DNA from 3 places in the Streptomyces sp. NPDC001717 genome. Region 2 is predicted to be linked to each of the others. Evidence: riboswitches for the same ligand, from Rfam matches in the RefSeq annotation. Region 2 holds a riboswitch; each other region holds the start of a gene.

Region 1 (7,391 bases), on a different contig from region 2:
TGGCATTCTATGCCGCTCCCTGGGCGTGAAAAGCCGGCGATTCCGCTCTGACCTGCGGTTCTGTCACACAGCCGCTGAGTACGACCCCAGGAGCGATGGCATGTGCGGGGGCGGCCCCCGCAGGGCGGGCCTCCCCGAAGGCCCGCCGCCACGCCTGGGGGTGAGCTTTGTCTTCGGTTCACAATGCCGGTGTGCCGACGCTGATCGGTTCGGTGCAGAGGGCGTTGAGGCTGCTCGAAGCAGTGGGGTCCCACGGCGAGGGGGCCCCGGCGAAACAGCTGGCCCGCGAAGCCGGGCTCCCCCTTCCCACCGCGTACCACCTGCTGCGCACCCTGACGCACGAGGGCTATCTGCGCAGAGAGAACGGAGTGTTCGTGCTGGGCGACGCCGCCGGGCGGCTCGCTGGTGGCGGACTTCAGCAGAAACGTCGCAGCATGATCCTCGACTCCCTCGCGCACTTCCGCGACGCGGTCGGGGCTCCCGTCTATTTCGCGATCTACCGCGAGGGCGAGATCGAGGTCGTGGGCGTCTCGGACACCCCGGCCAACCCGGCCTGCGAGGAGTGGGCCGACTTCCGGGCGACCGGCCACGCGCACGCCATCGGGCAGTGCCTGCTCGGTCAGCTCGACGAAGAGGCCCGCCAGGACCACTACGACCGTCATCCGGTCGAGGCCATCACCGCTCACACCGTGAGGGATCTGCGTTCCCTGGAGAACAGGATCGGCGCCCTCGGGCGAATGCAGCCAGTAACCGAACGCCAGGAATATGCCCTCGGCACAGTCTGCGCCGCGATCCCCATCACGGCGGGCGATACCGCCGCAACCATGGCGATTTCCCTTCCTCTGCACCAGCAAGACCGATTGCCCTGTGTGGTCGATCGGCTACGGAGTGAAGTAGGCGCGCTGTTGAGCACCCTCTCGTTCTCTATCAGTATCTGAAAACTCACTCCTTGTGATCTGCTAGCGCTTCCACCACCCTTGTCAAGAGGGCCCTGGGGGATCATTCCTGGCCACTTCCAACACAGCGGGGTAGGCAATGCGCGAGTCGGTACAGGCAGAGGTCATGATGAGCTTCCTCGTTTCCGAGGAGCTCTCGTTCCGGATCCCGGTGGAACTCCGGTACGACGCACGTGACCCCTACGCAGTCCGCCTGACCTTCCACCTTCCCGGAGACGCGCCCGTGACCTGGGCGTTCGGCCGGGAACTCCTCCTCGACGGCATCAACAAGCCGTGCGGTGACGGTGATGTGCACATCGCCCCCACCGATCCCGAGGACCTGTCCGATGTCCACATCCGGCTGCAGGTGGGCGGTGACCGGGCGCTCTTCCGCGCCGGCGCGGCCCCGCTCGTCGCGTTCCTCGACCGGACCGACCGGCTCGTTCCTCTCGGTCAGGAGCGGAACCTCGGCGATTTCGAGGAGAACCTCGACGAGGCGCTCTGCAAGATCCTCGCCGAGTCGCAGCAGAACGAACAGAACGCGGGCTGACGCCTCTTGCACGGCAGTACGGGCAAAGGCGCCAGGGGCAATACGGGCTACACCTGCAACATGTGAAACACCGGCCACACCTGAAACACAGGAATGCCGGCGTCCGCCGACGCTCCCCGCTTCCGTTTCGTGAGCACAGCCGTTTCGTGAGAACAGTCGTTTCCCGAGAGCAGCCGTTCCGCGAGAACCGCCTTTCAGCGCTTGCGCCGCCGGCCCCGGCCGCCGCGGACCGGTCCCGAGGCCGGCGAGGCGACCGGGGATCCCGGTCGGTCGGCCGATACGACCAGCGCGGCCAGTGCCGTGGTCACCGGGACCGAGGCCACGAGCCCGATCGATCCCACGAGGGTCCGCACGATCTCCTCCGCGACCAGCTCGCTGTTGGCCACCGAACCCATGCTGCTGTTCGCGATCGAGAACAGCAGCAGCAGCGGCAGGGCCGCGCCCGCGTAGGCCAGCACGAGCGTGTTGACCACCGACGCGATGTGGTCGCGGCCGATCCGGATCGCCGCCCGGTAGAGCTTGCGCGGGCCCATTGTCGGGTCGGCCTGATGGAGTTCCCAGACGGCCGAGGTCTGGGTGACCGTCACATCGTCCAGCACGCCCAGGGATCCGATGATCACGCCCGCCAGCAGCAAACCGCTCATGTCGATCCGCGGGTAGAGCCCGTGGATCAGACCGGTGTTGTCATCGGTGTTGCCGCTGAGGAACGCCCAGTCGATGAACACCGAACCCAGCAGCCCGATCAGCAGCAGCGAGACCAGCGTGCCGAGGACGGCGACCGAGGTGCGGGCCGTCAGGCCGTGGCACATGTACAGGGCGATCAGCATGATGGCGCTCGCCCCGATGACGGCGACGAGCAGCGGGTTCGATCCCTGGAGGATGGCCGGGAGGATGAAGAGGGTCAGCACGCCGAAGCTGACGACCAGCGCGATCAGGGCGAACACCCCGCGCATCCGCCCGACGACCACGACGGCGAGGGCGAAGATGCCCGCCAGCAGCGCCATCGGGAGCTTGCGGTTCACGTCGATCACCGAGTACTGGAGGTCGTGCGGGGCGTCCGGCGCGTAGGCCACGACCACCTCCTGGCCCTTCTCCAACTGCCGCGGCGCACCCGGCTGGACGACCTCCACGAAGGTCCGCCCCTTCTCCGGGCCCGTACCGACCTCGACGGTCGCCTTCTTGCACTCCCCCGTCTGCGCAGCCTGCGCCTCGCGCCCCTCGGGGGTGGACGCGTCACCCGTCGGGGGCACCTGCGAGGCGTTCACGGATTTGCAGTCGACACGCTCCAGCGAGACGACCGTGGCCTGCTGGGTCTGCCGGTCGAAACCGACCCCCGTGCGCTCGTGCGCGGGTGCTCCGCCGGGCCAGAGCACCGCCATGCCGACGAACACGGCGGCGGCGAAGGGGATCAGTACGGCCGCGATGACCTTGCGCAAGTGCTTCGAGCCGGGCGCCGCCGGACCGTGGCCGTGCCCGTGCCCGTGCCCGCCATGGCCGTGGCCATGGCCGTGCCCCCGGCCGGGCGCATGACCGGAGTCGTGCCCTGGACCTGGGTGCTCGTGGCCGGTGTGGTCATGGGGCTCGGTGGGCTTCGTGGGGGGATGCAGCGAAGACGTCACCGGCAGATCATCGCAAGAGATGAGGGGGGCCCACTGTTCAGCACGCCACACACGACGCTAACGTGGGGGCTACTTTGCACAACGCGGGAGCTCGGAGCACCGGGCTGAGAGGGCGCTGATCACCGTACGCACATCACAGATGTGTACGGGAAGAGGCTGCGTCGACCGCCGAACCTGTTACCGGGTAATGCCGGCGTAGGGAGATCAGGTCTCATGACCATTCAGGACGACGCACGCACGCCTGCCGTCAGCCAGGACGACGACGGCCAGACCGAGCGCCAGCCCGGCTGGCACAAGGGATACCTGGCGGGCTCCCGCCCGGACATCCGGGTGCCGGTCCGCCAGGTCCACCTCACCAACGGCAAGGACGTCACGCTCTACGACACGTCCGGTCCGTACACCGACCCCCAGATCGAGACCGACGTCCGCCGGGGCCTGCCCCCGCTGCGCGAGAACTGGATCATCGGCCGCGGCGACACCGAGGAGTACGCGGGCCGCCCCGTGCGCCCCGAGGACGACGGCATCAAGCACACCTCGCCGCGCGGCGGGCTCAAGAACCTCGACGCGGTCTTCCCGGGCCGCCCCCGCCAGCCCCGCCGGGGTCGCGGCGGCGCCGCCGTCACGCAGCTCGCGTACGCCCGCCGGGGCGAGATCACCCCGGAGATGGAGTACGTCGCGATCCGCGAGAACGTCTCCCCCGAGGTCGTCCGCGAGGAGATCGCCGCAGGTCGCGCGGTCCTTCCGGCCAACGTGAACCACCCCGAGATCGAGCCGATGATCATCGGCAAGCGGTTCCTGGTGAAGGTCAACGCCAACATCGGCAACTCCGCCGTCACCTCCTCCATCGAGGAGGAGGTGGAGAAGATGACCTGGGCGACCCGCTGGGGCGCGGACACGGTCATGGACCTCTCCACGGGCCGCAACATCCACACCACCCGCGAGTGGGTCCTGCGCAACTCCCCCGTGCCGATCGGCACCGTGCCGCTCTACCAGGCGCTCGAGAAGGTCGACGGCCGTGCCGAGGACCTGACCTGGGAGATCTACAAGGACACGGTCATCGAGCAGGCCGAGCAGGGCGTCGACTACATGACGGTCCACGCCGGCGTGCTGCTCCCGTACGTCCCGCTGACCGCCCGTCGCAAGACCGGCATCGTCTCCCGCGGCGGCTCGATCATGGCGGCCTGGTGCCTGGCGCACCACAAGGAGAACTTCCTCTACACGAACTTCGAGGAGCTCTGCGAGATCCTCGCGACGTACGACGTCACCTACTCGCTCGGTGACGGTCTGCGTCCCGGTTCGATCGCGGACGCCAACGACGCGGCGCAGTTCGCGGAGCTGAAGACGCTCGGCGAGCTGAACACGATCGCCAAGCGGCACAACGTCCAGACCATGATCGAGGGCCCCGGGCACGTCCCGATGCACAAGATCAAGGAGAACATCGACCTCCAGCAGGAGATCTGCGAGGAGGCGCCGTTCTACACGCTCGGCCCGCTGACCACGGACGTCGCGCCCGCGTACGACCACATCACCTCGGGCATCGGCGCCGCGATGATCGCCTGGTGGGGCACCGCGATGCTCTGCTACGTGACGCCCAAGGAGCACCTGGGTCTGCCCAACCGCGATGACGTGAAGACCGGTGTCATCACGTACAAGATCGCGGCCCACGCCGCCGACCTGGCCAAGGGCCACCCGGGCGCCCAGGACTGGGACGACGCCCTGTCGGACGCGCGGTTCGAGTTCCGTTGGGAGGACCAGTTCAACCTGGCCCTCGACCCGGACACGGCCCGCGAGTTCCACGACGAGACCCTTCCCGCCGAGCCGGCCAAGACCGCGCACTTCTGCTCGATGTGCGGTCCGAAGTTCTGCTCGATGAAGATCTCGCAGGACATCCGTCGTGAGCACGGCGGTGACCTGAAGGCCGAGGAGATCGAGGCGGGCATGGCGGAGAAGTCCGCCGAGTTCGCCGCCTCGGGCAACCGCGTGTACCTGCCGCTGGCGGACTGACCTCCGCTGCGGCGACACGGGAAGGCCCGCGACACCGAGGGGGGAGTCGCGGGCCTTTTCCGCTGTTCGGGAGGGGGTGGCCGTCAGGCGGGGACCTGGGCGGCCAGGCCGAGCTTGCGTCGGGCGAATTCGAGGTTCGCGAGGATCCGGTCGTGCTCCTCCAGGGGGAGTTTGCCCTCCTCCAGGAGGCGTTGGCAGCACTCCAGCGATTCCTGGTACTCGCCCACCCAGTAGGAGGCCACCGCGAGTTCGTCGAGCGCGCGCCATTCGTGCCAGGCGAACTCGACGAACAGGATGTCGTCCGGGGCCGGGATCCGCACCGCCTGCCGGGCGAACGTGTAGGCGAGGGGCCAGCGGCTTTCGAGGCGGCAGAGGCGGGCGAGCTCGCCGAGGGCCTCGGCGCGGGAGGGGCGGCTCTCGTACGCGCGCAGGAACCGGTCGATCACCTCGGCCGCCGGCCGCTTGAGGCCGGCCGCGAGGCGCGCGGCGTAGAGCCGGGCGCAGTAGGTCTCCTCGACCCAGCCGCCCATGGCCACGCGGTGGTCGTAGGCGGCCAGGGACTTCTCCGGTTCTCCCGCGTCGCGCCAGCTCTGGGCGAGGTAGAAGGCGTACCGGGTGTTGTCGGGTTCCTTGGCGAGGCCTTCGGTGAGGACTTCGGCGTCGCGCAGGTACTTCGCCCGCTGGCCGCCTTCCCGGAGCCGGGCCCCGCCGCCCACCGAGAGGATGTTGAAGCCCTCGATGGCCTCGCGGGTGTAGTCGGTGCCGCATTCGATGTACTCGTGGAGGACGCCCACGTACCGCCAGGGCTGCCGGTTGGAGACCAGTGCGGGTCGCCAGTGGATGATCGGGCCGTCGTGCAGCGCGACCTGGTACGCGTCGAGCGTCAGGTCGGGCATGCGGAAACCGGGCTCGATCTGCATCACGTCGTCGCCGTCGATGAACAGCAGGTAGTCGGCGCTGGAGCGGGCGAGCTCGATGGCCTCGGTACGGCTTCCGTCGAAACCCTTCCACGGGCGTTCGTGGAGAGCGCCGGGCAGGTCGCGGAAGCAGTCCCGGATGACGTCCTGGGTGCCGTCCGTGGAGCCCGTGTCCACGATCACCCAGGTGTCGATCAGCGGGCGCACCGACTCCAGGCATTTCCGGATCGTCGGCGCCTCGTTCTTGACGATCATGTTCAGACAGATGGTCGGCTTCACCGCAAACACCCTCTCGTCGGCCGGGTCGCGGGCGACGTTAGGGATTCCGGCCGCCGAGGGGGTGGCGGCTCGCCGGTGGCGTGACCCGATGGCTCTACCACGGGGCGACCGGGCCTGCATCCGTTCGTGCGGGTCTGATACGCCGATCTGTTGACGTCCGAGACGAACTGCTCAAGATGCCCTGATTCGCGCCCGTAAGTTCCCAAGGAAGATCGAACTCGCGGTCGGGACGTCACCCGTTCCGGCCCGCATTCCGTTCCGAAGGAGCGCTGCAGATGAGTCGTGAGCACCGGACCAGGTCGCCGCTTGGCCCCGTTCCCCGCAGTCGGGCCTGGATGGCGGGAGGTGCCCTGGCATCGCTCTCCCTCGTGCTCGTGGGCATGGCCAGCCCCGTCGTCGCGCTGGTCTCGCCGGCCGGTACGAGCGTGACCGCCGTCGCCCCGGCGGCCGGCGGGGGCGACGACTGCAAGCCGCACGACAAGCCGGAGCACGGCCGGCCCCCGCACGAGAAGCCGCTGCACGCCCAGCTGTTGGACGAGTACCTGGGCGGCGACGACGAGACCTGGGACGAGGAGGACGGGCGCGACCCGCACGACGGACACGACAAGTGCCCGCCCGCGGGCGGAACGGGGCCGACCGGCCCGACCGGCCCGACCGGCCCGAAGGGCGACACGGGCGCCACCGGTCCTGCCGGCAGCGGTGGGACGGGGTCGACGGGTCCGACGGGTCCGGCCGGCGCCACGGGTGCGACGGGTGCGACGGGCCAGGCCGGTGCGACGGGTGCGACCGGTCCGGCCGGTACGGGCGGCACGGGTTCGGTGGGCCCGACGGGTCCGACGGGCCCTGCGGGTGCGACCGGTGCGACAGGCGGGGCCGGTGCGACGGGTGCCACCGGTGCCACGGGTGAGGCCGGTGCCACGGGTGCCACAGGTGTGACGGGCCCGCCCGGCTCGGGTGGTACGGGTTCGGTGGGCCCGACGGGCGCCACGGGTGAGACGGGCGCGACCGGTGACACCGGACCGACCGGTCCGACGGGTCCCACCGGTGCCACTGGTGCCACGGGTGAGACCGGCCAGACCGGCGCGAC
Region 2 (7,391 bases):
CAGCTCCACCACGAGCCGCTCCCGCAGCCCCCGGTCGAGCTGCCCCAGCGGTTCGTCCAGCATGAGCAGCCTCGGCGAGGGCGCCAGCGCCCGGGCCAGCGCGACGCGCTGCTGTTCGCCGCCCGACAGCGAGGCCACCGCCCGGCCCTGGGCTCCGGGGAGCCCGACCAGTTCCAGCAGCTCCGCGACCCGGGGAGCGTACGAGCCCCGCCCGTACGAGGAACCCCGCATCCGCAGGCCGAACGCGACGTTCCCGCCGACGTCCCGGTGCGGGAAGAGCTGGTGGTCCTGGAACATCAGGCCCACGCCACGGCGGTGCACCGGCACCCCTGCCTGGTCCGCGCCGCCGAGCAGCACCCGGCCCTCGGACACCGGTTGGAGCCCGGCGACGACCCGCAGCAGGGTGGACTTCCCGCTTCCGCTCGGGCCCAGCACGCACACGGTCTCGTGCTCGGCGACCTTCAGGTCGACGGCGTCCACGACCGCGCGCTCACCGAAGCGGACCGACACCCCTTCCAGCTGAAGCAGTGTCATCAGAACTCTCCGGAGGTCTTGTCGGGGCGCAGCCGCTCCAGCACCAGCAGGGACACCGCGCACACCAGCATCAGGATCGTGCTCAGGGCCATCGCCTGCCCGTAGTTCAGCTCACCGGCCCGCCCCAGCAGCCGCGCCACGGCCACGGGCAGCGTCGGATGGTCCGGCCGCGCGATGAACACGGTCGCGCCGAACTCCCCCAGCGAGACCGCGAAGGCGAATCCGGCCGCGATCAGCAGCGCCCTGCGCACCAGCGGCAGGTCCACCTCCCGCCACGCCCGCAGGGGCGACGCCCCGAGCACCGCGGCCGCCTCCCGGAGCCGCCCGTCGACCGCGCGCAGCACGGGCAGCATGGTCCGTACGACGAACGGCACGCCGACGAGGGCCTGCGCGAGCGGCACCAGGATCCACGAGGTCCGCAGGTCCAGCGGCGGCTCGTCCAGGGTGATGAGGAATCCGAAGCCGACCGTCACGGCGGACACCCCGAGGGGGACCATCAGCAGCGCGTCGAAGCCGCGGACGAAGCGGCCCCCGCGCCGGGTCAGCGCCGCGGCCGCCAGCCCCCCGATGACCAGGGCGATGGCGGTGGCGGCGAGCGCGTACTGGAGGGAGTTCCAGATCGCCTCCAGTGGTGCCACCAGGAACGTCCCGCCGCCGGCGTTCCCGAGCGCCCGGTAGAAGCCGAGCCCGTATCCGCCGGGAGCGTCGAAGGAGCGTTCCACCAGCACCGCGAGCGGCGCCACGATCAGCAGCGCCACCGTCAGCAGCACCCCGCCGAGCAGGGACCGCTGCGCCCAGCCGCGCGGCCGGTGCGCGGTCCGGGCCGGATCGACGAGCCGCAGCGCGGTCTCCCGCTTGCGCACGGTCCAGGCGTGGATGCCGAGGATCGCGGCGAGCGCGGCGAACTGCACCATGGTCAGCACGGCGGCCGTGGACAGGTCCAGGAGCTGCGCGGTCTGCCGGTAGACCTCCACCTCCAGCGTGGAGTACGAGGGCCCGCCGAGGATCAGCACGACGCCGAAGGAGCTGAAGGTGAACAGGAACACCATCAGCGCGGCGGCGGCCACCGCGGGGGCCAGCGCGGGCAGCGTCACCCGACGCCAGGCGGCGAAGCGCCCGGCGCCGAGCACCCTCGCGGCCTCTTCCTGCCGCGGGTCCAGCTGGGCCCAGAGCCCGCCGACGGTGCGCACGACGACGGCGTAGTTGAAGAAGACGTGCGCGAGGAGGATGGCCCAGACGGTGGTGTCGAGGCGGACCCCCACCAGTTCGTCCAGCAGCCCGCCCCGGCCGACCAGGGCGAGGAAGGCGGTGCCGACGACCACGGTGGGCAGCACGAAGGGGATGGTCACCAGGGCCCGCAGCAGCTGCTTCCCGGGAAATTCGAAGCGCGCGAAGACGTAGGCCGCCGGGAGGGCGATCAGCAGCGTGAGCGCGGTGGAGGCCAACGCCTGCCACGTGGTGAACCAGAGCACGCCGGCGATGTCGGGCCGGGTGATCACCTCGGCGATCCGGCCGAACTGCCAGCCGGTGTCGGTCTTCAGGCCGCGCCCGAGGATCGCGGTGACGGGGTAGGCGAAGAACAGCCCGAAGAAGGCCAGGGGCACGATCATCAGCGCGAGCCGCACGGCCGTGGCCCGGCCGGACTCGCGCACGGGTTGCCGCACGACCCCCGCCGGGACCGGCGCGGCGCCCCCCGACGCCGCAACCGCTCCCTCGGTACCGCTTACTTCACGACGAGCGCGGTCCATGCCGAGACCCACTGCTCACGGTTCTTGGCGATGGTCTCCGGGGCCACGTTCTCGGGCTTCTCGACCACCACGCCGTGCTTGGTGAACAGCTCCGGCAGGGAAGCGTCCTTCGTCACGGGGTTCACGAACATCTGGAGCGGCATGTCCTCCTGGAACTTCTTGCCGATCAGGAAGTCCACGAGCGCCTTGCCGCCCTCGGTGTTCTTCGCGCCCTTGAGCAGACCCGCGAACTCGACCTGGCGGAAGCAGGTCCCGGTGGCGACGCCCGTCGGGGCCTCGGCCGGCTGCGGCTCGCCGTACAGCACCTCGACCGGCGGGCTGGAGGCGTAGGAGACGACCAGCGGGCGGTCGCCCTTGGCCTTCTTGCCGCCCGCGGAGCCGGAGAAGCGCTCGTTGTAGGCCTGCTCCCAGCCGTCGACGACCTCGACGCCGTTGGCCTTCAGCTTGCTCCAGTAGTCCTTCCAGCCGTCCTCGCCGTACTTGCCGACGGAGGCGAGCAGGAAGCCGAGGCCGGGCGACGAGGTCGCGGCGTTCTCGGTGACCAGCAGGTTCTTGTACTCCGGCTTGACCAGGTCGTCCAGGGTCTGCGGCGGGGCGATCTTCTTGTCGGCGAAGTAGGCCTTGTCGTAGTTGACGCAGATGTCGCCGGTGTCGATCGGGGTGACGCGGTGCTGCTTGTCGAGCACGTACTCGGGCTTCACGTCGGCCAGGCCCTTGGCCTCGTACGGGGTGAAGATGCCGTTGTCGAGGGCGCGCGAGAGCAGGGTGTTGTCCACGCCGAAGAAGACGTCGCCGCGCGGGGAGCCCTTGGTGAGGATCTCCTGGTTCAGCGCCGCGCCCGCGTCCCCGGACTTCAGCACCTTGACCGTGTAGCCGCTCTCCTGCTCGAACTCCTTGAGGACCGATTCGGTCACGTTGAAGGAGTCGTGCGTGACGAGCGTGACGGTCTTGGACTTCGGGCTCTCGGTCCCGCCCGCGCTCTTGTCCTTGGCGTCCCCGCCGCCGCAGGCGCTGAGCGTGGTGACGCCCAGCGCGGCCGCGAGCGCGACGCCCGCGATCTTCTTGGTGGTGCTCACTGGTGATTCCTCCTGGGATGACCAGGAGAAGACGCGGCCCTGACCGGCGCTCTGTGGGAGCGGACGCCGGGCAGGGCGCAACAGCTTGAGTGGTGACCGAACTTCCTACCCCGAATGACCGGGGCGAGGTTCAGAGGGTCTGCGGATGACGGATACCGCACTCTCAGCGCTGTGGCGCTCCCCTGTCGGAATATGAAATTGGTTCGGCCACAGGGTACCCCGTGGCCGAAGATGATCGATCAGGACCGGAATCTAGCGCTCCGAGGCGGCCAGCTGGCCGCACGCGCCGTCGATCTCCTGGCCGCGGGTGTCCCGTACGGTCACCGGCACGCCGTGGCGGGCGATCGCGTCGACGAAGGCCCTCTCGTCCTCGGGCCGCGAGGCGGTCCACTTGGAGCCGGGGGTCGGGTTCAGCGGGATCAGGTTGACGTGGACGCGCTTGCCCTTGAGCAGTCGGCCCAGGAGGTCACCGCGCCAGGCCTGGTCGTTGATGTCGCGGATCAGCGCGTACTCGATCGAGATGCGGCGGCCGGACTTCTCGGCGTACTCCCAGGCGGCGTCGAGGACCTCGCGGACCTTCCAGCGGGTGTTCACGGGGACCAGGGTGTCGCGCAGCTCGTCGTCGGGCGCGTGCAGCGAGACGGCGAGGCGGCACTTGAAGCCCTCGTCGGCGAAGCGCAGCATGGCCGGGACCAGGCCGACGGTGGAGACCGTGATCCCGCGCTGGGACAGGCCCAGACCGTCGGGCTCGGGGTCGGTGAGCCGGCGGATGGCACCGACGACGCGCTTGTAGTTCGCGAGGGGCTCGCCCATGCCCATGAAGACGATGTTCGACAGTCGGGCCGGGCCGCCCGGGACCTCGCCGTCGCGCAGGGCGCGCATGCCGTCGACGATCTGGTGCACGATCTCGGCGGTGGACAGGTTGCGGTCCAGACCCGCCTGGCCGGTGGCGCAGAACGGGCAGTTCATGCCGCAGCCGGCCTGCGAGGAGATGCACATGGTGACTCGGTCGGGGTAGCGCATCAGCACGGACTCGACGAGCGTGCCGTCGTGCAGCTTCCACAGGGTCTTGCGGGTGGTGTCGTCGTCACAGGAGATGTGGCGGACGACGTTCATCAGCTCGGGCAGCAGCTCCTGCCGGAGCTTCTCCCGGGAGGCGGCCGGGATGTCGGTCCACTCGGCCGGGTCGTGCGCGTACCGGGCGAAGTAGTGCTGGGAGAGCTGCTTGGCCCGGAAGGGCTTCTCGCCGATCGCGGCGACCGCCTCGCGGCGCTCCTCCGGCGTGAGGTCGGCGAGGTGCCGGGGAGGCTTCTTCGCTCCGCGCGGTGCGACGAAGGTGAGCTCTCCCGGAACAGGGCGGGCCATGGCAGGTACTCCTTGTAAGACGAAAGGCGCGCCGCAGAAGCAGCGCGCCTTTCCAGAATAACCGCCCGGCGTCCTACGACGCCTTTTCCCAGGTCAGCCCGTACCCACGAAGGCCGCCAGCAGCAGCCACACCACCGGGGCGGTGGGCAGCAGGGAGTCGAGGCGGTCCATGATCCCGCCGTGCCCCGGGAGCAGGGTGCCCATGTCCTTGATGCCGAGGTCCCGCTTGATCATCGACTCGCCGAGGTCGCCCAGCGTGGCGCTGACCGCGACCGCGAGGCCCAAGAGCAGGCCCTGCCACCAGGCACCGCCGTCGATCAGGAACTCCATGCACAGGGCGCCCGCCGCCATGGCGAAGGCCACGGCGCCGAAGAGCCCCTCGCGGGTCTTTCCGGGGCTGATGCGCGGCGCGAGCTTCGTCTTGCCGAAGCGCCAGCCCACCGCGTAGGCCCCGGTGTCGCTCACCACGGTCAGCACCAGGAAGGTCACCACGCGCTGCGGACCGTCGTCGGCGGTGAGCAGCATCGCGACGAAGGTGGCGAGGAACGGCACGTAGAACGCCGCGAAGACACCCGCGGTGACGTCCTTGAGGTAGTCCTCGGGCGGCTCGGTCATCCGCCACACCAGCACCGCGAGGGCGGTCAGGGCCATCGCGACCCAGGCTCCCTCGGCGCCGCGGACGTACCCGGCGATGACCATGGCCGCGCCGCCCACGGCGAGCGGGACGAGAGGGGCCTTGATGCCCTTCTTCTCCTGCAGCCGGGAGGTGAGCTCCCACAGGCCCACGACGACCGCGACGACGACGACGCCGACGAAGACCGCCTTGACGATGAAGAGCGAAGCGAAGATCACCGCGCCGAGGCCGACGCCGACCCCTATGGCGGCGCGCAGGTCCCGCCCCGCGCGCTTCTTCTGCGGCGGGGGCGGAGGGTCCTGCGGTGCCGGCGAAGGCGGGGGCGGGGGGCTGGGCATGGGCTCCTGCGGCGGCGTCTCGTCGCGGAAGAGGGGACCGCCGTCCGGGGCGGCCCCCCGATCGCGTGCTTCCCGGTCGTCGAAGTCACGGCCGGCGGCATCGGGCACGATGGGCATGGGCCGAGTGTGCGGGCCCACCAGCGCATCGTATGCGGGACCCGCCGGAACCGGCTCCGGCTGCCAGGAAGAGTCGTTCATCAGACTTCGAGCAGCTCGGATTCCTTGTGCTTCAGGAGCTCGTCCACCTGCGCGACGTACTTCGCGGTGGTGTCGTCGAGCTCCTTCTCCGCGCGGCGCACCTCGTCCTCGCCGGCTTCCTTGTCCTTGACGAGCTTGTCGAGGGCGTCCTTCGCCTTGCGGCGGACGGCGCGGATCGAGACCTTGGAGTCCTCGGCCTTGGTACGCGCGACCTTGATGTACTCCTTGCGGCGGTCCTGCGTCAGCTCGGGGAAGGTCACCCGGATGATGCTGCCGTCGTTGCTCGGGTTGACACCGAGGTCGGAGTCGCGGATGGCCTGCTCGATGTTGCGCAGCGCGCTCTTGTCGAACGGGGTCACGATCGCCATGCGCGGCTCGGGCACCGAGAAGGAGGCGAGCTGGTTGATGGGCGTGATGGCGCCGTAGTAGTCCGCCACGATCTTGTTGAACATCGCCGGGTGCGCACGGCCGGTGCGAATCGCGGCGAAGTCTTCCTTGGCGACGACGACGGCCTTTTCCATCTTCTCCTCGGCCTCGAGGAGGATCTCTTCGGTCACCACGTGCTCCTGCATGTCTTGAATGGATGGTTCAGGCGGGCGGGACGGGCAGGGCCCGGCTGGGCCCGGCCCGGCGACGGACGGCTCAGGCCCGGGTTCCCTGGTCGCTGACAAGCGTGCCGATCTTCTCACCCTTGACGGCGCGCGCGATATTGCCCTCGGCGAGGAGCTCGAAGACGAGGATCGGCAGCTGGTTGTCGCGGCACAGCGTGATCGCCGTGGCGTCGGCGACCTTGAGGTCGCGCGAGAGGACCTCGCCGTACTCCAGAGCGTCGAACTTCACCGCGTCCGGGTTCTTCTTGGGGTCGGAGTCGTAGACCCCGTCGACGCCGTTCTTGCCCATGAGCAGGGCCTCGGCGTCGATCTCCAGGGCGCGCTGGGCGGCCGTGGTGTCGGTGGAGAAGTACGGCATGCCCATGCCGGCGCCGAAGATGACGACGCGGCCCTTCTCGAGGTGGCGCACGGCGCGCAGCGGGATGTACGGCTCCGCTACCTGGCCCATGGTGATGGCGGTCTGCACACGGGAGTCGATGCCTTCCTTCTCCAGGAAGTCCTGGAGGGCGAGGCAGTTCATGACCGTGCCGAGCATGCCCATGTAGTCGGACCGTGCCCGGTCCATGCCGCGCTGCTGGAGTTCGGCGCCGCGGAAGAAGTTGCCGCCGCCGATCACGACGGCGATCTCCGCGCCGTCGCGGACCACCGCGGCGATCTCACGGGCGATGGCGTGGACGACGTCGGGGTCGACGCCGAGTCCTCCGCCACCGGAGAAGGCTTCGCCCGACAGCTTCAGCATGAAGCGGCGGCCCTTCTTCGCCTGGTCGCTCTTGTCGTCGGATGCGGTGTGGGGGTCCACGCCCTGATTCATGGAGATCTCCTCGTGCACATACGAAGAAGGCCATTGCCGGTGGGTCCTCGCGGTTCCCTCTACGGCAATGGCCTCC
Region 3 (7,391 bases), on a different contig from region 2:
AGGACGGCCTCGCCCGCCGTGAAGCAGCCCGCCGTGTTGGGCAGGACCGCGATGCCGAGCTTGGTGAGGACGGAGAGGACGGATCCCTGGACGGTCGGGTCCAGGCGGCGCATCGCGACGGTCGTGAGTTCCGTGCCGGAGGCGACCAGTGCGCGCTCCAGGATGTCCAGGCTCGGGGCCCCGCCCGTGCCCATGATCAGGCGGGAGGAGAAGGTCCGGCCGCCGAGGGTGAAGAGGTCGTCCGCCATGTCGCTCAGCCTCCCTGGACCGCGGTGAGGATCTCGACCCGGTCGCCTTCGCCCAGCGCCGTGGCCGGCCACTGGCCGCGTGGGACGACGGTCTCGTTGAGGGCGGCCGCGACGCCGGAGGGGGCGGTGGTGAGGGTGGCGACCACCGAGTCGAGGGTGGTGCCGGCCGCGATCTCGCGCGGCTCGCCGTTGACGGAGATGGTCATGCGTAGGACTCCTGACGTGCGGCGGAGAACCGGCGGGGGGAGAAGGGGCGGGCGATCGGCGGGAGTTCGCCGGTGGTCAGCAGCTCCGCGAGTACGTCGCCGGTGAGGGGGGTGAGGAGGACCCCGTTGCGGTAGTGGCCGGTGGCCAGGTGCAGGCCCGGCAGCTCGGTGGGGCCGAGCAGCGGGGCGTTGTCGGGGGAGCCGGGGCGCAGGCCGGCCTTGGTCTCGACGAGGGGGAGTTCGGTGATGCCGGGTACCAGCTCGTGGGCGTCGCGGAGGAGTTCGTAGACCCCGCCGGCGGTGACGGTGGTGTCCCAGCCGAGTTCCTCGCTGGTGGCGCCGAGGACGAGTTCCCCGTTCTCGCGCGGCACCAGGTAGACGTGGCTGCCGCGTACGACGGCCCGTACGGTCCGGGAGAGGAACGGCGCGTAGGTGGGAGGGACGGACAGGCGCAGTACCTGGCCCTTGACCGGTCGGACGGGTACGGCCGCCTCCGGCGGCACGCCGGGCAGCTTGCAGCTGAGGGAGCCGGCGGCCAGGACCACCTGGTTCGCGCGCAGCTCCGTACCGTCGTCCAGTACGGCGCCGGCCGCGCGGTCGGCGGTGACCACGAGCCGTTCCGCGTTCGCCCGGTGGACGATCACCCCGGACCGCTCGCAGGCGGCCAGCAGGGCGGCCGCGAGCCGGCGCGGGTCGACCTGGTGGTCGCCGTCCACGCGCAGGCCGCCGCGGACGCCGGGGGCGAGCATGGGCTCCAGGCGGCGGCACTCGCGGCCGGTGAGCCATTCCGACTCCAGGCCGCAGCGACGCTGCAGGGCATGGAGTTCCCGCAGGTGGAGGCGGTCGTCGGAGTCGAGGGCGACGGCGAGGGTGCCGCAGGCGCGGTAGCCGATGTCCATGCCGCCGCTGGCCTCGGCGAGTTCGGCGGCGAACTGCGGATAGCGCTCGGCGGAGGCGAGGCCGAGGCCCAGCAGGGACTCCTCGCCGTAGTGCAGTTCGGTGACGGGGGCGAGCATGCCGGCCGCGACCTGGGCGGCGCCGCCGCCGGGGGCGGGGTCGGCGAGGACGGTGCGCAGGCCGCGCTGGGCGGCCCGCCAGGCGGTGACCAGGCCGATGATCCCGCCGCCGATGACGAGGACGTCGGATACCGTTCCGGTTCCGGATCCGGTTCTGGACCCTGTTCCGGGTCCCGTTTCGGATCCCGTTTCGAGTCCTGTTCGATTCCGAGATGAAAACATGGGCGTCCAGCCCCTCCCTTCGCCGGCATGACCCGGATCAGGTTCGTACGGTCGGAGGCCGTCCAGCCTCCCTCTCAGCCCGGTGCGCCGGACTCCCGCGATAGGTACGGTGGCCAGACTATCCCGGCCGTCGACGGCGGGTAAGGCGGCACCTATTCCTGACGGGACGTCAGATGATTAGGGTGGCCGGGTGAGTGAGCAGACGGAGAAGAATCAGAGCGGCGTCGTGATCGTCGGCGCCGGAATGGCCGGTGTGCAGACCGCGGTGGCCCTGCGGGAGCAGGGCTACGCCGGCCCCGTGACCCTGCTGGGGGCCGAACCGCACCAGCCCTACGACCGGCCCCCGCTCTCCAAGGCGGTCCTGCTCGGCAAGGCCGAGGACTCCGCCTTCGACGTGGACTTCGAGGGACTCGGCATCGAGCTCAGGCTCGGCACCGAGGTCACGGGGCTGCGGGCCGGCGAGCGGGAACTGGACACCGAGGCCGGCCCGGTCCCGTACGAGGTCCTCGTGCTGGCCACCGGAGCCGAGCCGCTGACCCTGCCGGGGACCGAGGGCGTTCCCGGCGTCCACCTGCTGCGCACCCTCGACGACGCGGCCCGGCTGCGGCCGGTCCTGGCCGAGGCCCCGTCGGTCGTGGTCGTCGGGGCGGGCTGGATCGGCGCCGAGTTCGCCACCGCGGCCCGGGAGGCGGGCTGCGCGGTGACGGTGGTCGAGGCCGCCGAGCGGGTGCTGGCGGGGGCGCTGCCCGAGGAGGTCGCCGCACCGATGGGGCGCTGGTACGCGGAGGCGGGCGCCGAGCTGGTCACCGGCGCGAGGGTCGCCGGGGTCGAGGCGGGGCGGGTGCTGCTGGAGGACGGCCGCGAGCTGCCGGCCGGGGCGGTGGTGGTCGGCATCGGCGCCCGCCCCGCCACCGGGTGGCTGGCCGGGACCGGGGTGGAGCTCGGGCCGGACGGGTCGGTCACCGCGGACGAGCACCTGCGTACCTCCCTGCCGGGGGTCTACGCGGTCGGCGACTGCGCGTCGTTCCCCTCGGGGCGGTACGGGGCGCGGCTGCTGGTGCACCACTGGGACAACGCGCTGCAGGGGCCGCGGGCGGTCGCGGCGAACATCCTGGCGGGGGGTGGGGAACCGGGTGAGGTGTACGACCCGGTCCCGTACTTCTGGTCGGAGCAGTTCGGGCGCTTCGTGCAGTACGCCGGGCACCACGGAGGGGCGGACGAGCTGCTGTGGCGGGGGGACCCGGCCGGGGAGGCGTGGTCGGTGTGCTGGCTGAGGGGCGGGGTGCTGGTCGCGGTGCTCGCCGTGGGGAGGCCGCGGGATCTTGCGCAGGGGCGGCGGCTGATCGAGACGGGGGCGACGGTCGACCCCGCGAAGGTCTCCGACCCGGGGGTTCCGCTGAAGTCGGCCGTCGCCGCCGTGTAGCCGCGTGACCGGCCGGGTCGGTCGGGTCGGCGGGGCCGGGGCTCCGCCCCGGGCCCCGCGCCTCGAACGCCGGCGGGGCTGGAAGGCGGCGGGGCCGGGGCGCTACCCGGACGGGGTGGGTCAGGTACCGGCGGCGGAGTCGAGATGGCAGGCTTGGGGTGTGACCGAGATTGACGCAAAGATCGATGCCCTAGTCCCCTCCTGGCTGTACCTCCCCGACATCGCGGAGATGCTCGACATCGAGGTGACCCGGGTCCGCCAGATGGTCAAGGAAGGTCAGCTGGTCGCCGTGCGCCGCGGCGAGAACCGCTCCCTCCAGGTGCCCGCGCCGTTCATCGACGGCGACAAGGTCGTCAAGGGCCTGGTCGGCCTGCTGACGGTGCTCCGCGACGACGGCTTCTCCGACGAGGAGATCCTGGAGTGGATGTTCACTCCGGATCCGACCCTGCCCGGCACCCCCGCGCAGGCGCTGAGCGAGAATCGTGGCACGGAGGTCAAGCGCCGGGCGCAGGCGCTCGCCCTCTGAGTCGATTCGTCCGAACCACTGAAACACCGCGGTGCGCGGGCCTCCGTGCCCGTGCACCGCGCTCCACCACGGGGGGTACACCCATGCAGCAGCTGTCCGACGCCCGGCTCTACCTGTGCACGGACGCCCGGAAGAAGCAGGGTGACCTCCCCGAGTTCCTGGACGCCGTGCTCGCCGGAGGCGTGGACATCGTCCAGCTCCGGGACAAGGGCATGGAGGCCGGGGAAGAGCTCGAGCACCTGCGGGTGTTCGCCGAGGCCGCCCGCCGGCACGGCAAGCTCCTCGCCGTGAACGACCGCGCCGACGTCGCCCACGCCATCGGCTCCGACGTCCTGCACCTCGGCCAGGGGGACATCCCCGTCCCCGCCGCCCGCGCCATTCTCGGCGAGGGCGTGCTGATCGGCCGTTCCTGCCACGCGGAGTCCGAGGTCGACGCGGCCGTCGCGGAGCCCGGCGTGGACTACTTCTGCACCGGCCCCTGCTGGCCCACCCCCACCAAGCCCGGCCGCTACGCCCCCGGCCTCGGGCTCGTCCGGTACGCGGCCTCGCTGGAGCAGGACCGGCCCTGGTTCGCCATCGGCGGCATCGACGCCTCGAACCTGGACGAGGTGCTGGACGCCGGAGCCACCCGCGTCGTGGTCGTCCGCGCGATCACCGAAGCCTCCGACCCGGGCGCGGCCGCCGCCGAGCTGGCCAAGCGCGTAAGGGCCCGCATCGGCCAATAGCCCCGACGAGGTGTCCAAAAAGGTGTCCAAAAGACGGACACCGCTTCGGGCTGCGCCATGCCACGTCTAACCTGCCCGTATGGCCTTTGGTACCGCTTCCACCTGGTCGGACCGTGCACACACGGTCCGGGATCTCCTCGCGTCCGGGCACTCCTACTCCTTCGAGTTCTGGGCGCCGAAGACCGAGAAGGGCGAACGCAACCTCTGGAACGCGCTGCGCCGGGTCGAGGCGGTCGCCCCCAGCTTCGTCTCCGTCACCTACGGGGCCGGCGGCTCCACCCGCGGCGGCACCGTGCGGGCCACCGAGCAGATCGCCTCGGACACCACCCTGACCCCCGTCGCGCACCTCACGGCGGTCGACCACTCGGTCGCCGAGCTGCGCCACGTCATCGGCCAGTTCGCCGACGCCGGCATCCGCAACATGCTCGTCCTGCGCGGGGACCCGCCGGGCGACCCGATGGGCGAGTGGGTGGCGCACCCCGAGGGCGTGCACTACGCCGCCGACCTCGTCCGACTCGTCAAGGAGTCCGGGGACTTCTGCGTGGGCGTCGCGGCCTTCCCCGAGATGCACCCGCGTTCGTCCGACTGGGACACGGACATCCGGCACTTCGTGGACAAGTGCCGCGCCGGCGCCGACTACGCCATCACGCAGATGTTCTTCGACCCGGAGAATTATCTGCGGCTGCGCGACAGCGTCGAAAAGGCGGGCTGCGAGACCCCGATCATCCCCGAGATCATGCCTGTTGTGGGCATCAAGCAGTTCGACCGACTGCCCCAGCTCACCAACGCGGTCTTCCCTGCGGACGTGAAAGAGCGCATGCTCGCGGTCAAGGACGACGCGGCCGCTGTACGCTCCATTGGCATCGAGTTCGCCACGGAGTTCTGCGCGCGGCTGCTGTCCGAGGGTGTACCGGGACTGCACTTCATCACGCTGAACAATTCCACGGCGACTCTCGAAATCTACGAGAACCTGGGCCTGCACCAGCGGGCCTGATCGGCCGTACGCCATGGGCGGCCGTACCGAGAGGGGCCACGCATGGGTATGACGGTCCTCTACATCGCGTTCGGCATCGTCGCGTTGTGGCTGCTCGCCGAGGTCCTGATGCAGTACAAGGCCCGGCTCCGCTGGCGCCTGCTCGCCTTCGCCGGGTTCCTCGGCGTGGTCGCCGGGGTGGTGCTGCCGTCGGTGCTGGTCATCGGCGTCGGCGCGGCCATGTTCGCCGCGGGGCAGACCCTCGTCACGCTCTCGTTCCGCAAGGGCTTCGTGGCCGGCTGGGCGCTGCGCCGCGGCGGGGAACCCGTACGGAAGACCGGGCGGCGCCGCTCCGGCGCGGCGGCGAAGAAGGAACCCTCCCTCCAGGTCACCGGGCTGGAGTATGAGGGCCAGGGCGACGACCGCGGCGACGGCCGGGACCGTCCCGAGTCCCCGGAGGTCTACAGCCCGGAGCCGGTGCCCGAGGACACGGGGTCCTACGGGATCCAGAGCTTCGCACCCGGCCGGCCCGACCAGGACGCCGCGCAGACGGCGGCCTTCGCCTCGCCGTTCACCACGGCCGAGCAGGACGCCCACCAGTACGCCGCGTACTACGACCCCTCGCAGTCCCAGGGCGGCCAGGGCTACGACTACTCCAACGGCTACACGGGTGGCGAGCAGCAGGTGTACGCCGCCTACTCGGACCCGTACATCGGCACCGGCGGGTCGGTCCCGCCCGGCGTCGACCCGTACGCCGCCGGCTACGCCCCCTACGGCGACCAGACGCAGCAGCAGTACTCCATGGACACCCCGCCCGGCGGGGTCTGGGTCCCGCAGCAGCGGACCACCGACGCGTACGGGCAGCCGTACCCGGCGGAGGACCAGCAGCAGGGCTACCCGTACCCCTCCCAGGGCACCGGCGAGTACGAGCAGTACCGCTACTGACCCACCGACGGACCCCGCGGCTCACTGCGAGCCGCGGAACTCCGCGCCCTCCACGATCAGCCCGGCCACCAGGGCCCCGGTCATCCCGGCGTGCGGCAGCCCGCCACCCGGATGCGCCCAGCCGCCCGCCAGGTACAGGCCGGGCACGGCCGTGGTGTTGGCCGGGTGGAGCAGCCGGCCCCCGGCCCCCGCGAGCGCGGGCGGGGGCACCGCGCCGCCGACCGCGCCCGTCGCCGCCTCGATGTCGGCGGGGGTTCGCACCTCCTGCCACAGCAGGCGCTCCCGCAGCCCTGGAACGGCCTTCTCGGCGAGTTCCAGGAGTTCCCCGTCCGCAGGGACCCGGGAGCCGCACACGGCGCTCACGGTGACCGCCTCGTGGTCCGCGTCGGGACGGGTGGCGGGGTCGTCGGGGCGCATCACGGTGACGTCCGGACCGGGAGCCCCACCCGGTGTGCCGTGGACCAGGGTGCGGTGGACGGCGTCGGCGGGGCGGGCCCCGCGCAGCGCGAGCAGCAGGGTGATCCGGCTCGGCACCCCCTCGCCACGGGCGGGGACCGCCTCCGGGGGCCAGGGCAGGGACCGGGCCGGCAACTGTCGCGGGTCGATCCCGCAGACCACGGAATCGGCCTCCACCTCGGTGCCGTCGGCCAGCAGCAGCCCGGACGCCCGGCCGCCGGACGCGAGCACCTCCCGCACCTCGGCGCCGAAGACGAAGGCGACCTTCCGCTCCAGGCAGCGCTCGTACACGGCGGTGGCCAGCGCCCGCATGCCGCCGCGCACGTACCAGCTGCCGAAGGTCTGCTCCATGTACGGGAGCACGGCCGCGGAGGCGGGCGCGGTGGCGGGGTCGATCCCGTACGTGCGGACCAGGCCGGTCAGCAGTTGCCCGAGCGCGCCGCCCAGCTCCCGGTCGGCCACCTCGGCGAGGGTCGGGGTGCGGCGGCGCAGCAGGCCGCTCCTGCGCAGGGCGGGGTACGGGTCGCCGCCCAGCGTCCGCCGGGCCTCGCCCGCGCGCAGCGGCTCCTCCAGGAGCGGGCGGCGGGTGGCGTCCCAGGCGTCCCGGGCGCGGCCCAGCACGTCGTTCCAGCGCTCGCCGGCACCCGGGCC

What was found. A riboswitch is a leader RNA that binds a small molecule or an ion and turns the genes downstream of it on or off. The one in region 2 is predicted to bind thiamine pyrophosphate.
Region 1: another riboswitch for thiamine pyrophosphate. It lies ahead of thiC (phosphomethylpyrimidine synthase ThiC); the one in region 2 lies ahead of ACFYZL_RS22890 (thiamine ABC transporter substrate binding subunit).
Region 3: another riboswitch for thiamine pyrophosphate. It lies ahead of thiO (glycine oxidase ThiO); the one in region 2 lies ahead of ACFYZL_RS22890 (thiamine ABC transporter substrate binding subunit).

What each region holds. Positions count from the first base shown of each region.
Region 1 covers NZ_JBIAUK010000007.1:272,107-279,497, forward strand. Annotated here, with positions in the region: gene ACFYZL_RS15905 (IclR family transcriptional regulator) at 192-938, shown strand; gene ACFYZL_RS15910 (SsgA family sporulation/cell division regulator) at 1,036-1,485, shown strand; gene ACFYZL_RS15915 (YibE/F family protein) at 1,680-2,921, opposite strand; TPP riboswitch at 3,178-3,323, shown strand; gene thiC (phosphomethylpyrimidine synthase ThiC) at 3,318-5,108, shown strand; gene ACFYZL_RS15925 (glycosyltransferase) at 5,192-6,304, opposite strand; gene ACFYZL_RS15930 (hypothetical protein) at 6,580-7,391, shown strand, end outside.
Region 2 covers NZ_JBIAUK010000014.1:110,401-117,791, reverse strand. Annotated here, with positions in the region: gene ACFYZL_RS22900 (ABC transporter ATP-binding protein) at 1-534, opposite strand, end outside; gene ACFYZL_RS22895 (ABC transporter permease) at 534-2,144, opposite strand; gene ACFYZL_RS22890 (thiamine ABC transporter substrate binding subunit) at 2,258-3,358, opposite strand; TPP riboswitch at 3,443-3,552, opposite strand; gene rlmN (23S rRNA (adenine(2503)-C(2))-methyltransferase RlmN) at 3,611-4,723, opposite strand; gene ACFYZL_RS22880 (phosphatidate cytidylyltransferase) at 4,817-5,893, opposite strand; gene frr (ribosome recycling factor) at 5,893-6,450, opposite strand; gene pyrH (UMP kinase) at 6,536-7,315, opposite strand.
Region 3 covers NZ_JBIAUK010000005.1:1,781-9,171, forward strand. Annotated here, with positions in the region: gene ACFYZL_RS11305 (thiazole synthase) at 1-248, opposite strand, end outside; gene thiS (sulfur carrier protein ThiS) at 254-454, opposite strand; gene thiO (glycine oxidase ThiO) at 451-1,692, opposite strand; TPP riboswitch at 1,690-1,801, opposite strand; gene ACFYZL_RS11320 (NAD(P)/FAD-dependent oxidoreductase) at 1,883-3,115, shown strand; gene ACFYZL_RS11325 (Rv2175c family DNA-binding protein) at 3,276-3,641, shown strand; gene thiE (thiamine phosphate synthase) at 3,725-4,366, shown strand; gene metF (methylenetetrahydrofolate reductase [NAD(P)H]) at 4,446-5,360, shown strand; gene ACFYZL_RS11340 (hypothetical protein) at 5,403-6,284, shown strand; gene ACFYZL_RS11345 (phytoene desaturase family protein) at 6,306-7,391, opposite strand, start outside.